2 regions of the Microbacterium gilvum genome follow, and region 1 is predicted to be linked to the other one. Evidence: riboswitches for the same ligand, from Rfam matches in the RefSeq annotation. Region 1 holds a riboswitch; the other holds the start of a gene.
What was found. A riboswitch is a leader RNA that binds a small molecule or an ion and turns the genes downstream of it on or off. The one in region 1 is predicted to bind thiamine pyrophosphate.
Positions count from the first base shown of each region.

Region 2: it holds a riboswitch for thiamine pyrophosphate, as region 1 does, so the genes downstream of both, ABD998_RS15830 (ECF transporter S component) here and thiC (phosphomethylpyrimidine synthase ThiC) in region 1, are expected to answer to the same signal.

Region 1 covers NZ_BAABKO010000002.1:482,180-489,656, forward strand. The annotation lists gene ABD998_RS08075 (Rossmann-like and DUF2520 domain-containing protein) at 1-332, shown strand, start outside; gene panC (pantoate--beta-alanine ligase) at 329-1,180, shown strand; gene panD (aspartate 1-decarboxylase) at 1,180-1,569, shown strand; gene panB (3-methyl-2-oxobutanoate hydroxymethyltransferase) at 1,566-2,438, shown strand; TPP riboswitch at 2,488-2,595, shown strand; gene thiC (phosphomethylpyrimidine synthase ThiC) at 2,594-4,324, shown strand; gene thiO (glycine oxidase ThiO) at 4,329-5,594, shown strand; gene thiS (sulfur carrier protein ThiS) at 5,591-5,830, shown strand; gene ABD998_RS08110 (thiazole synthase) at 5,832-6,623, shown strand; gene ABD998_RS08115 (ThiF family adenylyltransferase) at 6,772-7,477, shown strand, end outside.
Region 2 covers NZ_BAABKO010000006.1:180,734-188,210, reverse strand. The annotation lists gene ABD998_RS15845 (ExeM/NucH family extracellular endonuclease) at 1-1,534, opposite strand, end outside; gene ABD998_RS15840 (energy-coupling factor transporter transmembrane component T family protein) at 1,687-2,472, opposite strand; gene ABD998_RS15835 (ABC transporter ATP-binding protein) at 2,469-3,941, opposite strand; gene ABD998_RS15830 (ECF transporter S component) at 3,938-4,573, opposite strand; TPP riboswitch at 4,567-4,675, opposite strand; gene ABD998_RS15825 (D-alanyl-D-alanine carboxypeptidase family protein) at 4,744-6,333, shown strand; gene ABD998_RS15820 (bifunctional proline dehydrogenase/L-glutamate gamma-semialdehyde dehydrogenase) at 6,336-7,477, opposite strand, start outside.

The DNA.
Region 1 (7,477 bases):
ACGACGCACGGCGCGCCGGGTACCACGCGGCAGCGTCCATCGCCTCGAACTTCCTCGTCACGCTGCAGGACACGGCCGAGCGCGTCGCCGTCTCCTCCGGGATCGACGCCCCCACGGCGCGCGCGATGCTCGCCCCGCTCGTCCGGCAGACGATCGAGAACTGGGCGGCGCTCGGCCCCGCCGCGGCGCTCACGGGCCCCGTCGCGCGGGGCGACTCCGATACCGTCGCACGTCAGCGCCAGGCCGTGGCCGAGGTCCCCGAGCTGCTGCCGCTCTTCGACGAGCTGTGCGCGCGCACAGCCGATCTGTCCCAGAGGAAGGACGTCGCATGATCATCCTGCGCACGATTGCGGAGGTGAGGGATGCCGTCGCCCGCGCCAGGGAGGACGGCCGCAGCATCGGCCTCGTGCCCACGATGGGGGCATTCCATGAAGGGCATCTGTCGCTCATGCGCCGTGCGCGCGCGGTCGACGGCTTCGTCGTCGTCTCGCTCTTCGTCAACCCGACGCAGTTCGGCGCGAACGAGGACCTCGGCGCGTACCCCCGCGACGAGGCCCGAGACGCCGCGCTCGCGGAGGCCGAGGGCGTCGACGTGCTCTTCGCACCGCCCGTCGCGGAGGTGTATCCCGACGGCTTCGCCACGACCATCCATGTGGAGGGCATCACCGATGTGCTGTGCGGCGCCTCACGCGGGCCGCACCACTTCGACGGCGTCGCGACCGTCGTCGCGAAGCTCTTCGGCATCGTCGCACCCGACACGGCGTACTTCGGGCAGAAGGACGCCCAGCAGGTGCTCGTGGTGCGGCGCCTCGTGCGCGACCTCGACATCCCCGTGCGCATCGAGGCGTGCCCCATCGTGCGGGAGGACGACGGGCTCGCCCTCAGCTCGCGGAACGTCTACCTCGACGCCGAGTCGCGCGCGCGGGCCACGGCGCTGAGCCGCGCGCTCGCAGCGGCGGACGACGCCGCACGACGCGGCGAGCGGGATGCAGGCGCGCTCATCGCGACGGCCCTCGCCGTGCTCGGCGACGCGGGGATCGTGCCCGAGTACCTCGAGCTGCGCGATGCCGTCGACCTGCGCCCGCTCGACGCCCTCGAGGGCGACGCGCTGCTCGCCGTCGCCGCCCGGGTCGGCGCCGCGCGCCTCATCGACAACCGCATCCTGAGGGGAGGCGCATGATGCGCCGCACCATGCTGAAGTCCAAGATCCACCGCGCCACCATCACGGCCAGCGATCTGCACTACGTCGGCTCCATCACGGTCGACCCCGACCTGCTCGAAGCGGCCGACATCCTCGAGCACGAGCAGGTGCACGTCGTCGACGTCGACAACGGCGCCCGCTTCGAGACCTACACGATCGCGGGGGAGCGCGGCTCCGGTGTCATGCAGGTCAACGGCGCCGCCGCGCGGCTCGTCCACACGGGTGACACGATCATCGTCATCTCGTACGGCGAGTACGACGAGGCCGACCTCGAGGTCTACGAGCCCGTCGTCGTCCACGTCGACCGCGGCAACGGCATCATCGCCGTGGACGACGCCGTCGCGCGTCTGCTCACGGAGGCGGTGTGAGCGCGCGCCCCGATCAGGCGCGCCGCCGCACGGGCATCGGCGACCTCACGGCGAAGAAGGCCGACGGCGAGCCGATCGTCATGGTCACGGCCTACGACCATCCGAGCGCCCAGGTCGCAGACGCCGCAGGCGTCGACGTCGTGCTCGTGGGCGACTCCGCGGCGATGACGGTGCTCGGCTACGACAGCACGGTGCCCGTGACGGTCGACGAGATGATCATGCTCGCGCGTGCCGTCCGCCGGGGGCTCGACGGGCCGCTGCTGGTCGTCGACCTGCCGTTCGGGTCGTACGAGGGCTCCGACGAGGCGGCCGTGGCGACGGCGTTGCGGTTCGTGAAGGAGACCGGATGCGACGCCGTCAAGATAGAGCGCGGCGGCAGCTCGGTCGACAGGGCGCGCGCCATCGTGCGTGCGGGCGTCCCCGTCATGGGCCACGTCGGGCTGACCCCGCAGACGGCCACGGCGCTCGGCGGCTACCGTGCCCAGGGACGCACGGCGGAGGAGGCGCTGGCCGTGTGCGAGAGCGCGCTCGCGCTGCAGGAGGCCGGCTGCTTCTCGATCGTCTTCGAGGCGATCCCGAGCGACGTCGCCGCGGCGATCATGCCGCGCGTGCACGTGCCGGTCATCGGCATCGGCGCAGGGCCCGCGGTCGACGGGCAGGTGCTCGTCTTCCATGATCTTCTCGGAATATATGGAGGGCGCGCCGCCCGCTTCGTCAAGCGCTACGACGATCTCCGAGAGCGGATGATCGCGGGCGTCGCCGCCTACGCGGACGATGTCCGGTCGTCCGGATACCCCGCACCTGAGCACGGCTACTCAATTCCCGAGGCGGAATATGCGCGGTTGCGCACCCTCCTCGACGCCCTCTGATCCGCTTCCGGCGTCCGACTTGCGCCCGATCGCGCCCCTGCTACTCTGATCCGGTCCACACGGGAGTCCCAGCAGGGGCTGAGAACGGGCTGACGCTGCCCGCGACCGTCGAACCTGTACGGGTCATGCCGGCGTAGGAAGTAGGAGCAGCTCTTTTGCGCACCCTGGAAGCGACGCACTCGCTCGCGTATCTGCACGACGACGAGCACGGGATCCGGGTGCCAGTCACCCGCATCGCCCTCGGGCCGTCCCCGAACGGCCAGGTCAACGCACCGTTCACGGCCTACCGGACGCAGGGACCCGGGGGCGACCCGGTCCGCGGCATCCCGCGCCTGCGCGAGCGGTGGATCGCGCGGCGTGGCGACACCGAGACGTACGACGGACGCCCTCGCGATCTGCAGGACGACGGCCGATCGGCCGCGCGCAGGGGATCGGCGTCCGAGGAATGGCGAGGCGACGCGCACCGGCCCCGTCGCGCACTCCCCGGGCGCACCGTGACCCAGATGCACTACGCGCGCCGCGGGATCGTCACCGACGAGATGCGCTTCGTCGCCCTGCGGGAGGGATGCGACGTCGAGCTCGTGCGCTCGGAGCTCGCGGCGGGGCGCGCGATCATCCCGCTCAACGTCAACCATCCCGAGGCCGAGCCGATGATCATCGGCCGTGCGTTCCTCGTGAAGATCAACGCCAACATCGGCAACTCCGCGGTCACGAGCTCGATCGCGGAGGAGGTCGAGAAGCTCTCCTGGGCGACGACGTGGGGCGCCGACACCGTCATGGACCTGTCGACGGGCGACGACATCCACACGACGCGCGAGTGGATCATCCGCAACGCTCCCGTCCCCATCGGCACCGTGCCGATCTACCAGGCGCTCGAGAAGGTCGACGGGCAGGCGCACCGGCTCACCTGGGAGGTCTTCCGCGACACCGTGATCGAGCAGTGCGAACAGGGCGTCGACTACATGACGATCCACGCCGGCGTCCTGCTGCGCTACGTGCCGCTCACGGCCGATCGCGTCACGGGCATCGTCTCGCGCGGCGGCTCGATCATGGCCGGGTGGTGTCTCGCACACCACGAGGAGAACTTCCTCTACACGCACTTCGACGAGCTGTGCGAGATCTTCGCCCGCTACGACGTCGCGTTCTCCCTGGGCGACGGGCTGCGGCCCGGCTCGACCGCCGACGCCAACGACGCAGCGCAGTTCGCAGAGCTCGACACGCTCGCCGAGCTCACGCACCGCGCGTGGGAGCACGATGTGCAGGTGATGGTGGAGGGCCCGGGCCACGTGCCGCTGCACCTCGTACGCGAGAACGTGGAGCGGCAGCAGGAGCTCTGCTCCGGCGCGCCGTTCTACACGCTCGGCCCTCTCGTGACCGACGTCGCCCCCGGATACGACCACATCACGTCGGCCATCGGAGCGACCGAGATCGCGCGGTGGGGGACGGCGATGCTCTGCTACGTCACGCCCAAGGAGCACCTCGGCCTGCCCGACCGCAACGACGTGAAGACGGGCGTCATCACCTACAAGATCGCCGCACACGCCGCCGACCTCGCGAAGGGCCACCCGGGCGCGCACGAGCGCGACGACGCGCTCTCGAAGGCGCGATTCGAGTTCCGCTGGCGCGATCAGTTCGCGCTGTCGCTCGACCCCGACACGGCGGAGGAGTTCCACGACGAGACGCTCCCCGCGGAGCCCGCGAAGACCGCGCACTTCTGCTCCATGTGCGGTCCGAAGTTCTGCTCCATGCGCATCTCGCAGGACATCCGCGATCGCTTCGGAGGAGCGGAGGAGCAGCAGGCGATCGCCGCGATGCGCCGCAAGTCTCAGGAGTTCGCGGCGGCCGGGTCGACGGTGTACCTCGCCGAGCCCCGTGTGCGCGGCTGACTCCGTGTGCGCGGCTGATTCCCGGGCTGGCGCCTGGGGGGAGGACGCGAGGGCGGACGATGCCGGCTCGGTCGTCGACGTGATCGTCGTCGGCGCGGGCGTCGTCGGCACCGCCATCGCGACGGAGTGCGTCCGCTCCGGGCGCTCCGTGCGGCTCGTCGACCCGGATCCGGGCACCGGCGCGACGTATGCCGCTGCCGGCATGCTGAGCCCCGTGGGCGAGTTCGAGCCGAGCGAGCCGGCCACCCTGCCGTTGCTGATCGAGGCCGCCCGGCGGTATCCCGCCTTCGTCGACGCGCAGCCCGGCGGGGCCGCGGCGTGCGGGTACGAGCGGCACGCGACGCTGCTCGTCGGGGTCGATGCCGCCGACCGCGCACGCCTGTCGGCGCTGCTCGCGTCGCCGGCGGCCGCGCCTTTGCGCGCCGAGCGGATGGCCGTGCACGCGGCCCGTCGGGTCGAACCCCTGCTGGCACCCGGCATCGCGTGCGCCTACACGGCACCCGACGACCATCGCGTCGATCCGCGCGCGTTCACGTCCGCGCTGCGCGCAGCGCTGCCGGCGGGCACGGTCATCCGGCGCGCGGTGCGGGCGCTGCGCCGCGGCCGCACGGGCGCCGCCTGCGGAGTCGTGCTCGACGACGGCACCGCCCTCGAGGCCGCCGAGGTGGTGCTGGCGACGGGGCTCGACATGACGGGTCTCCTCCCATCCGGCATCGTCCCGTCCGGCACCATCCGACCGGTGCACGGCGACATCCTGCGTCTGCGGGCGGCGGGGCGCGGGGCCGTGGCGCAGACCATCCGCGCGTCTGTGCGCGGCCGGTCGGTCTACCTCGTGCCGCGAGCAGATGGCGGTCTCGTGGTGGGGGCGACACAGCGCGAAGACGGCGACGACGACGTGTCGGCGGGAGGGGTCCTCTCCCTGCTGCGCGACGCGGCGGAGGTCGTCCCCGCGATCGAGGACCACCGCTTCGTCGAGGCGGTCGCCCGTGCGAGGCCGGCGACCCCCGATCATCTGCCGCTGGTCGGGCGGATCGACGACGGCCTCGTCGTCGCGTCGGGCACCTACCGGAACGGCGTGCTGCTCGCCCCGCTCATCGCGGCGCTCGTCCGGGATGAGCTCGACGGCGCGCGTGCGCACCCCTTCGCAGCGCTGCTCGACCCAGGCCGCTTCGCCCGAGGCCGCTTCGCCCGAGGCAGCTTCTCCCCCGCGCGCGTCAGCCGTGAGCGCCGCGCCTCCGTCCCCCTCCCGCTCGAAGGAGCACCTGCATGATCGAGATCACCGCCAACGGCAGTCCCGTGCGCGTCGCGTCGGGCTCGGCCGTCGACGCCGTCGTCGAGGCGCTCACGGGCCGCCGGCTCGACGCGGACGGCGCGCCCCTCGACGGCGCCCCTCTCGGCGTCGCTGTCGCCGTCGACGGAGTCGTCGTGCCCCGCGCGGCATGGTCGTCCCGCCTCCTCGGCGCCGGCGCACGCGTCGAGGTGCTGACCGCGGCGCAGGGAGGCTGACATGGATGCGCTCGTCGTCGACGGCGTCGCCCTCGGCTCCCGGCTCATCCTCGGCACCGGAGGGGCGCCGAGCCTCGAGGTGCTGGGCGACGCGCTCGATGCCTCGGGCACAGAGCTCACCACGGTCGCCGTGCGCCGGTACGGCGCGTCCGGCGCCGACGCGGGCGGCTCCCTGTACGCGATGCTGCGGGAGCGCGGCATCCGGCTGCTGCCGAACACGGCCGGATGCCGCACGGCGCGCGAGGCCGTCCTCACGGCCGAGCTCGCGCGCGAGGCGTTCGGCACGCACTGGATCAAGCTCGAGGTCGTCGCGGACGACGAGACGCTGCTGCCCGATCCCGTCGAGCTGCTGGACGCGGCGGAACGGCTCGTCGCCGAGGGGTTCGCCGTGTTCGCGTACACGGGCGACGACCCCGTGACGGCCCTGCGGCTCGAGCAGCTCGGGGTCGCCGCGGTGATGCCGCTCGGCGCGCCCATCGGCACGGGGCTCGGCATCCTCAACCCCCACAGCATCGAGCTCATCGTCGACCGCGCATCGGTGCCGGTGGTCCTCGATGCCGGCATCGGCACGGCCTCCGACGCGGCGTTCGCGATGGAGCTGGGGTGCGACGCCGTGCTGCTCGCGACGGCCGTCACACGCGCGCACGACCCCGTGCGGATGGCCGCGGCCTTCCGGCACGCCGTCGTCGCCGGACGGCTCGCGGCCGGCGCGGGGCGCATCCCCCGCCGTCGGCTCGCGCGCGCGTCGTCGGACGCGGCGGGGATGCCCGAGCTCGCGGCGGCCCGGGCGTGAGCACATCCGAGTGCCGAACGGCCATCCGTTCTCGCGCGATCCGGTGTCCTCTCGGCAAACGGATATCCCTTTGCCGAGAGGACAGGGGAATGGCCGCAATTAGGTGCGCGCTGGGCGATCGGATGGCCTTTCGAGAGGAGGAGGCGGCATGAGCCTGCCCGCTCTCGTCGCACCCGGTCCGCCGCTCACCGCGGCGCAGCGCGAACGCTATGCCCGGCAGACGATGCTGCCGGGGATGGGCGAGGTGGCGCAGCGGCGGCTCCTCGCCGCGCGCGTGCTCGTCGTGGGGGCGGGCGGCCTCGGCGCCCCTGCCCTCCTCGGCCTCGCGGCCGCCGGCGTCGGCACGCTCGGTGTCATCGACGCCGACACCGTGGAGGTGTCGAACCTGCAGCGCCAGCTTCTCCACGGCGTCCGAGACGTCGGCCGTCGCAAGGTCGACTCGGCGCGCGAGGCGATCCAGGCGATCGACCCCTCCGTCGTCGTCGAGACGCACCCGGAGCGGTTCACCGCGGCGAATGCCGCCGCGATGCTCGCCCGCTACGACCTCGTCGTCGACGGATCCGACAACTTCGCCACGCGACTCCTCGTGGACGACGAGGCGGAGCGTGCGGGGATCCCCGTCGTCTGGGGATCCGTGATCCGGTACGAGGGGCAGGTGAGCGTGTTCTGGGCTGCCCGCGGCGTGCGGTTCCGCGACCTCTACCCGGATGTGCCCGACGACGCGCCGGACTGCGCGACGGCCGGCGTGCTCGGCCCGCTCTGCGCGCTCGTGGGCGCGCAGCTCGCCGCCGAGGCGATCAAGCTCGTCACGGGAGTCGGGCGGACCCTGCTCGGGAGGGTCGTCGTGATCGACG
Region 2 (7,477 bases), on a different contig from region 1:
CGCCCACATCGGCCGGGCCGTCCGTGCGGGTGTTCTCGAACGTCGCCGGCTGGACGGCTGCGGCGTTGTCGACCGTGAGCTGCTGCGTCGGCTGCAGGTTCCACAGGCTGTTGCGGTAGTCGACGACGACGGGCTGCGTGAACGTCACGGGCGCGCCGACGCGGACCGGCTCCTCGAGCGAGAGGTAGGGCAGGGGGATGCCCTTGTTCGCGGAGGAGTTGAAGTTGATCGACGCGCCGTCGTCGAGCGTGAGCGCCCGCGCGGCGTTGTCGGCGACGACGGCCGCGTAGGCGTCGACGTCGTCGGGGTTCGCCACCTCGGTCGGCGTCATGAGAGGCGTGGTGCCCGCGGCGAGGCCGATGGAGGCGTAGTAGTTCGTGTCGTACGTGTCGCTGACGGTGAAATCGCCCTGCGGGGCGAACAGCATGCCCTCGATCGACTCGCGACCGGCCTCGTCCTCCGGCCAGGCGAGCTCGGCGGGCGCGACGGTCTGCGTCGTCGTCGCGGCCGGCTCGATCACCGTGACGTTCGCCGCGGTCGGGCTGATCTCGGTGAGGCCGTTGTACTCGGACACGGGGCCGGTGACCTCGACGTAGTCGCCGATCGCGACCTTCGCCGTGGCCTGGCTGCCGTACACGAAGACGGCGTCCGACGCCGTGTGCGCGGCGAGGTCGACGGCGCCGCCCGTGCCGGGCGTCTGGATGTAGAAGCCGTTGAACCCGCCCGTGGGGTACGCCGCCGTCACGACACCGTGCGTCGTCACCGTCTGGCCCGCGAGCGGGCTCGCCTCGCCCGTGCCCTGGATGGCCGAGATCTCGACGGCCTCCGGGGCCGCCGTGGGCGTGGGCGTGGGTGTGGGCGTCGCCGTGCCCGTGGGCTCCGGCTCGGGGGAGGCCGTCGACGACTCGGGCGTGACCGTGGTCGCGTTGGCGAAGTCGGCGGAGTTGACGTCGGTGTCGACGAAGTCCGTGCGCACGAGGGAGTTCGGCACGGAGTTCGCTCCGTCGACGGCCGCTGCCGTGCCCTCGAAGGTGTTCGACGCGCCGTAGCCGAGCAGGTCGACGACGTGCTCGACGCCGACGATCGAGCCGGTCGCGAGCGTCACCGGGCTCGACGTGTCGGCGAGGAAGATCGTCCCCGTCGTGCCGGAGGGGTTGATGCTCGTGCTGGAGAGGTCGGCCTCGGGCAGCGCGGCGCCGTTGGAGCCGTTGCTTCCGAGGGCGACGAGGTAGTGGTCGCCCGCGGCGATCGACCCCGACAGGGCGAGGGTGCCGTTGGGGGCTCCCGTGCCGGACGCGCTGCGGTACTGCAGCGACCATCCGTCGAGGCTCTGCGCCGTTCCTCCGGCGTTGTAGAGCTCGATGAACTTGTGCGTGTAGGGCGCGTTCGCGCTGCCGCCCTTGAGATAGGCCTCGTTGATGAGCACGTCGGCGGGCTCGGCGGCGGCGGCGGCGACGGGCGCCAAGAGCGCTCCCGTCACCGCCGTCCCGACGAGGACGGCGACCACGCTCGTGGTGCGCTTGCGTGATGACATGACGGTATCGGTCTCCTGGTGGGGTGACGATCGCGCGGGCAGGGTGACACGCGCGGATGCGGGGAGACGCTACGGATGTCGTTTGCACGGGCCGTTTCCGATCCGTGTCCGGCAGGTGAACGGGTCAGTGAACTGGCGGCGAGAACCGGCTGTCAGAGCGCGAGCACGAAGGTCCAGGTGCCCGCCGCGACGGCCGCCGTCATCGCGGCGCCGGCGATCGCCGTGGCGAGCACGACGACGACCCCGTCGCGTGGACGGAGCCGCGAGGGGCGCGCCCAGGTGCGGCGCACGGGCGCGCCGAACCCGCGGGCCTCCATGGCGGTCGCGAGCTTCGTGCCGCGGCGGATGGCCAGCACGAAGAGGGCGAAGGTCTGCCCCGCGAGGCGCCGGAGCCGCCCCGAGTCGGCGACGCCTCGCGCGCGGCGCGCCATCCCGAGCTCCCGCCAGTCGTCGACGAGCAGGCCGACGAGCCGCAGCCCCGCGAGCGCGCCCAGCACGAATCGTGCGGGGAGGCGCAGGATCTGGGCGAGCGCGTCGGCGAGGTCTGTCGGGTCGGTCGTGGCGAAGAGGACGACCGACGGCACCGCGATCGCGAGCACGCGCAGCAGGATGGCGATGGCGAGCGAGAGGGAGCCGTCGCTCACACGGAGCAGTCCCCATTCGAGATACGTCGTGCCGCTCTGGCGGCCGTACAGGGTCGTCGCGAGGCACGCGATGAGCGCCGACGCGCCGATGGGCCACAGCCGCGCCCACAGATCGCGGGCCGAGAGCCGCGCGAACGGCAGCACGAGCAGCGTGAGGAGCAGCGAGACGCCCGCCGAGACGGGGTCGATCGACAGCAGCAGCACCACGCCGATCACGAGGGCGGCGGCGAGCTTCGCGACGGCGTTCACGCTCCCGAGCGGAGACCGCCGCGCGTCGATCGTGACGACGCTCATGCGGCGGCCCCCGCGACGGCGGGGCCGAGCACGACGACGTCGTCGGCGAGGGCGTCGACGAGCGGGCGGTCGTGCGTCACCACGACGAGCGCGGTCCCGTCGGCGCGCACGTCGTCGAGCAGGATGGCGAGCTCGCGCCATGTGCGCGCGTCCTGCCCGTAGGTGGGCTCGTCGAGCACGAGGAGGCGCGGACGCGTCACGAGCGACGCGGCGACGGTGAGCCGCCGCTTCTCGCCGCCCGAGAGGGTGAACGGGTTCTCGTCGGCGAGCGCGGTGAGTCGCAGCCGGGCGAGGAGGTCGTCGACCGTCCGCGCGGTCGTCGCAGGGTCGGACCGCAGGGCCCGCGGGCCGACCTCGAGCTCGTCGCGCACGGACGAGGCGAGCAGCTGGTGCTCCGGGGACTGGAACAGCATGCCTATGCGGGTGAGCAGCTGGCGCGACGTCCACCGCACCGGCTCCCCCCGTGCGCCCGCCGCGAGCTCGGCGGAGGCGGTCAGAGCGCCGCCGGCGGGCGCGAGCAGGCCGGCGAGCGTCGCGGCCAGCGTCGACTTGCCCGCGCCGTTGGGGCCGAGCACGGCCGTCGCCGTCCCCGAGGCCACGGCGAGGTCGATGCCGTCGGCCACGGTCCGCGCCTGCCGCGCTCCGAGCGGCCGGCGCCCGACGGCGAGCCGCTCGGCCCGCAGCAGCTCGACGCCGGAGCGTCGCGGCGGCGTCCGCGGGATCTCCGGGACGACGCCCGGCACCCAGACGCCGGCCGCCGTGAGCACGGAGCCGTGGGCGTCGAAGACGGCACCGGGCGCGCCATCGGCGATCACGCCGCCGCCCGCGCCGAGCACGACGACGCGGTCGACATGCTCGGCCCACAGCGCGACGCGGTGCTCCACGACGACGAGCGTCGAGCCGGTCGCCTCCGCGGCCGCCACGACGGCGTCCCGCACATCGACCGCGCCCTCGGGATCGAGGTTCGCGGTCGGCTCGTCGAGGAGCAGCAGGCCCGGCCGCATGGCGAGGAGGCCGGCGAGGGCGAGGCGCTGCTTCTGTCCGCCCGAGAGAGCGGTGGTCGGATGGTCGAGCGGGAGGCGGAGGCCGACGGCGTCGAGCGCCTGCGGGACGCGGCGCCAGATCTCGTCGCGCGGCACGCCGAGGTTCTCGCACGCGAACGCGACGTCGTCGCCCACGCGCGCGAGCACGACCTGGGCGTCCGGGTCCTGGAGGACGAGACCCGCGGCGCCGCGCGCCTGCGCCGCGGGGCGGCCGTCGACGAGCAGCTCGCCCGCGGCGTCGCCGTCCTCCTCGTCGCCCAGCACCCCCGCGAGGCCGCGCAGCAGCGTCGACTTGCCGGAGCCGCTGGCGCCGAGCAGCAGCACCCGCTCCCCCGGCTCGACGACGATGTCGACGTCCGACACCGCCCACCCGCTGCGGCCGGCGTGCCGCCATCCCCAGCCGCGGGCCTCGATCCGCGCGGTCACGCGGCGCTGGCGCCTCCCGCTCGACGCGCACGCAGCTCGCGGCCGGACGCGAAGCGGTCGAGGGCCCCCGTCGCGGCGAGCGCGCGCGTGATGACGAGCGACACCAGCCCCGCGAGCACGATGCCCGAGACGACGGCGGACGCCGCGTAGACGAGGCGCACCTCCACGGCGAGCGCCGCGACGCTCGAGAAGTTCGTGTCGAGCACCGCCACCGCGACGCCCGCGAGCGCACCGGACAGCAGCGCACCGAGGAGGCGCCAGTTGGCGTAGGCGAGCAGCGCGAAGCCCAGTTCGGCGCCGAGGCCCTGCACGACGCCCCAGATGAAGGTCGTGAAGCCCCACTGCGTGCCGATGAGCATCGACACGACGGCCGCGACGATCTCGGTGTAGAGGGCCGCCCCCGGCTTGCGGACGACGAGGCCGCCCAGCACGCCGGCGAACAGCCATCCGCCCGCGAGCAGCCCCGACAGGCCGGGCGTGAACGAGAGGAGGCTGTCGAGGGCGGGCCAGGCCTGGCCCCACAGCCAGAAGACGACGCCCGCCGCGACGCCGATGACGCTCGCGACGACGATGTCGACCACGCGCCACGTGTAGCGGCGGGGGGTCCTGGTTCCGGACACGGACGTGGACATTCTGTTCTCCTTCCTGCGCCGGCATGACCCGGATCAGGTTCGACGGTCGACGCGCGGCTCGCGTCCTCTCAGCCCGGCTCGGCGGACTCCCGTGTGATGTGCGGCTGATTCTACTCCTCCGCGGGGCCCCGCGCCGCTGGCTCCGAGGTGCGACGGGGTACCGTAGGCGGGTGGCAATCGACGACATCCCGGCACCCGAGGCCGGCGCGACCTCGCGTCGGTCGCGCCGGGAGCATCGCGCGGTCGCCGACGGGACGCCCGCAGCGGATGCGCCGGTCGCCGCGGACACGGCCGCCGACGCCGCGCCAGACGAGGCGGTGCCGGAGCAGACAGCGCCGGACGTGACAGCGCCGGATGAGGCGGCGCAGGTCGCAGCCGCCGAAGAGCCCGCACCCGCACCCGCACCGACCGGACCGACGCCGCTCCTCCCGTCGACCGCCGCGCTCTCGTGGGTCGATGCGGATGCCGTCGCGGACGCACCGCCCGCAGGCCCGCCCGCCGCGGCACGGCCGCGTGGGGCCGCCATCCTGCCCCTTCCGCCGCGGCGGCGCGGATGGATCGGCCCCGTCGCCGCCCTCGGCGTGCTCGCCGTCGGCTACGTCGCCGCGTGCGCGCTGTGGCCGCTGTCGAGCGTCGAGCCGAGCGTGTCGGCCCTCGCGGTCGAGACGCCGATCGGCGAGGAGTTCCCCGTCGCGTGGCCCGAGGACGGCACGTCGGCTCTCGCGGCGCAGGGCGGGCCGGGCGGCGCCATCTCGTCGGACGACGAGTCGCTGCCGATGGCGAGCATCACGAAGGTCGTCACGGCGCTCATGATCATCGAGGACCAGGGGCTCGCGGTCGGCGACGACGGCGCGACCTTCGCGTTCACGCAGGCCGACAGCGACGAGTACTGGGCGTATCTGTACGCCGACGAGTCGGCCGTCGACGTCCCCGTCGACGGCACGCTCACGCTCTACCAGATGCTGCAGGGCGTCATGCTCGGCTCCGCGAACAACTACGTCGACCGCCTCGTCGAGGAGATCTGGGGAACGCAGGAGGCGTGGCTCGCCGACGCGACCACCTGGCTGGCCGACAACGGCCTCGACGGCATCACCGTGACCGACCCGAGCGGCATCGACCCGGGCAACCTCGCGTCGGCCCGCGCGCTCATCGCCCTCGCCGAGAGGGCGGAGCAGGACCCCGTGCTCGCCGAGATCATGGCGCAGGACTCCGTGACGCTGCCGGGGGCGGGGCTCGTCGAGAACTCGAACCCGCTCATCGGCGACGAGGGCATCATCGGGCTCAAGACCGGCTCGCTGTGGTCGACGGGCACGGAGTACTTCAATCTGCTCGCCGCGAAGGACGTCACGATCGGGCAGACCACCGTCACGCTGTACTCGGCCGTGCTCGGCCAGCCCGACGAGGACAGCCGCGAGATCGTCAGCCGCACCCTGCTCGACCAGCTCGAGGAGGGCATGCAGCAGGTGACCGCCGTCGAGGCGGGCGCTGCCGTCGCGCGCATCACGACGGAATGGGGCGCGCAGAGCACGGTCGTGACGTCCTCCGACGCCGACGTCATCTCCTGGCAGGGCGTGGCCCCCGCGACCGAGGCCGACTACGAGGTCGCGATCGGAGACGACGCGGGCGACGAGGTCGGGACGCTGCTCGTGACGGGCGGCATGGACTCCGCGAGCGTCCCGCTGCAGCTGTCGGAGGCCGTCCCCGCGCCGTCGTTCCTCTGGCGCCTCACCCACCCCCTCGCGCTGCTCGGCCTCGACTGAGGTCAGGCGCCGGCGAGACCCGGGACGGGATAGCGGCGCTCGTTCCCGAACCGGTGGGCCGTGATCGACACCGCCTGCTCCCGCACGAACGGCAGCAGCTCGACGCGGCCGGCCGACGTCACGGGGCCGTCGTACACGGCGACGGCGGGCGATCCGCCGGTGGCCGCGACGACCTCGCCGACCGAGCCGCCCACCAGCCGGATGCGCCCTCCCGTCGCGGCAAGCGCCGCGCACCGGGCGGTCCATGCGTCGGCGTCGTCGACGTGCACGGGAACACCTGCGTCGCGCAGCCATCCGCCGACGGACCCCGACAGGGTCGCCGCCGCGCTGACGACGACCGGAGCGCCCGCGCGGAGGCCCGCGGCGACGACGCGCACGAGCTCTGCCTCAGGCCGGCCGTCGAACCGCACCGTCACGGGGCACGGCGCGTACCGCAGCACGTTCTGCTCCAGGCGGAGGCCCTGCACGTCGCGCGCGATGCCGAACTCCTCGCCCATCGCCCGGATGTCGGTCGCGAGCGCCCGGGCGAGCCACGCGTCGCCGCCGACGACCGCGACGGCGCGGGCGGACGCCGCGTCGGAGGCCGCCGCTTCGGACACAGGAGCATCCGCCCAGGTGCCGAACCCGTAGAGGTAGCTCGGACCGCCCGCCTTCGTGCCGGCGCCGACCGCCGACCTCTTCCAGCCGCCGAACGGCTGCCGCTGCACGATGGCGCCCGTCGTGCCGCGGTTCACGTAGGCGTTGCCCACGTCGATGCGCTCGAGCCACCGCGCGATCTCGTCTTCGTCGAGCGCGTGGAGCCCGGACGTGAGCCCGTAGTCGACGGCGCGGACGATGTCGATCGCCTCGTCGAGCGTCGCGGCCGCCATGATGCCGAGCACAGGGCCGAAGTACTCCGTGAGGTGGAACTCGCTGCCCGGCTGCACGCCGTCGCGGATGCCGGGGCTCCACAGCGCGCCGTCGCGGTCGAGCATGCGCGGCTCGCGCACCCAGCGCTGGCCGGGCTCGAGGCGCGTGAGCGCGCGCTCCAGCCCGCCCTCGGCCGGAGCGATGAGCGGCCCGATGCGCGAGGCCGCATCCCACGGCATGCCCACCTCGTAGCCGTCGACGGCGTCGACCAGTTGGCGGCGGAAGCGCTCGCTGC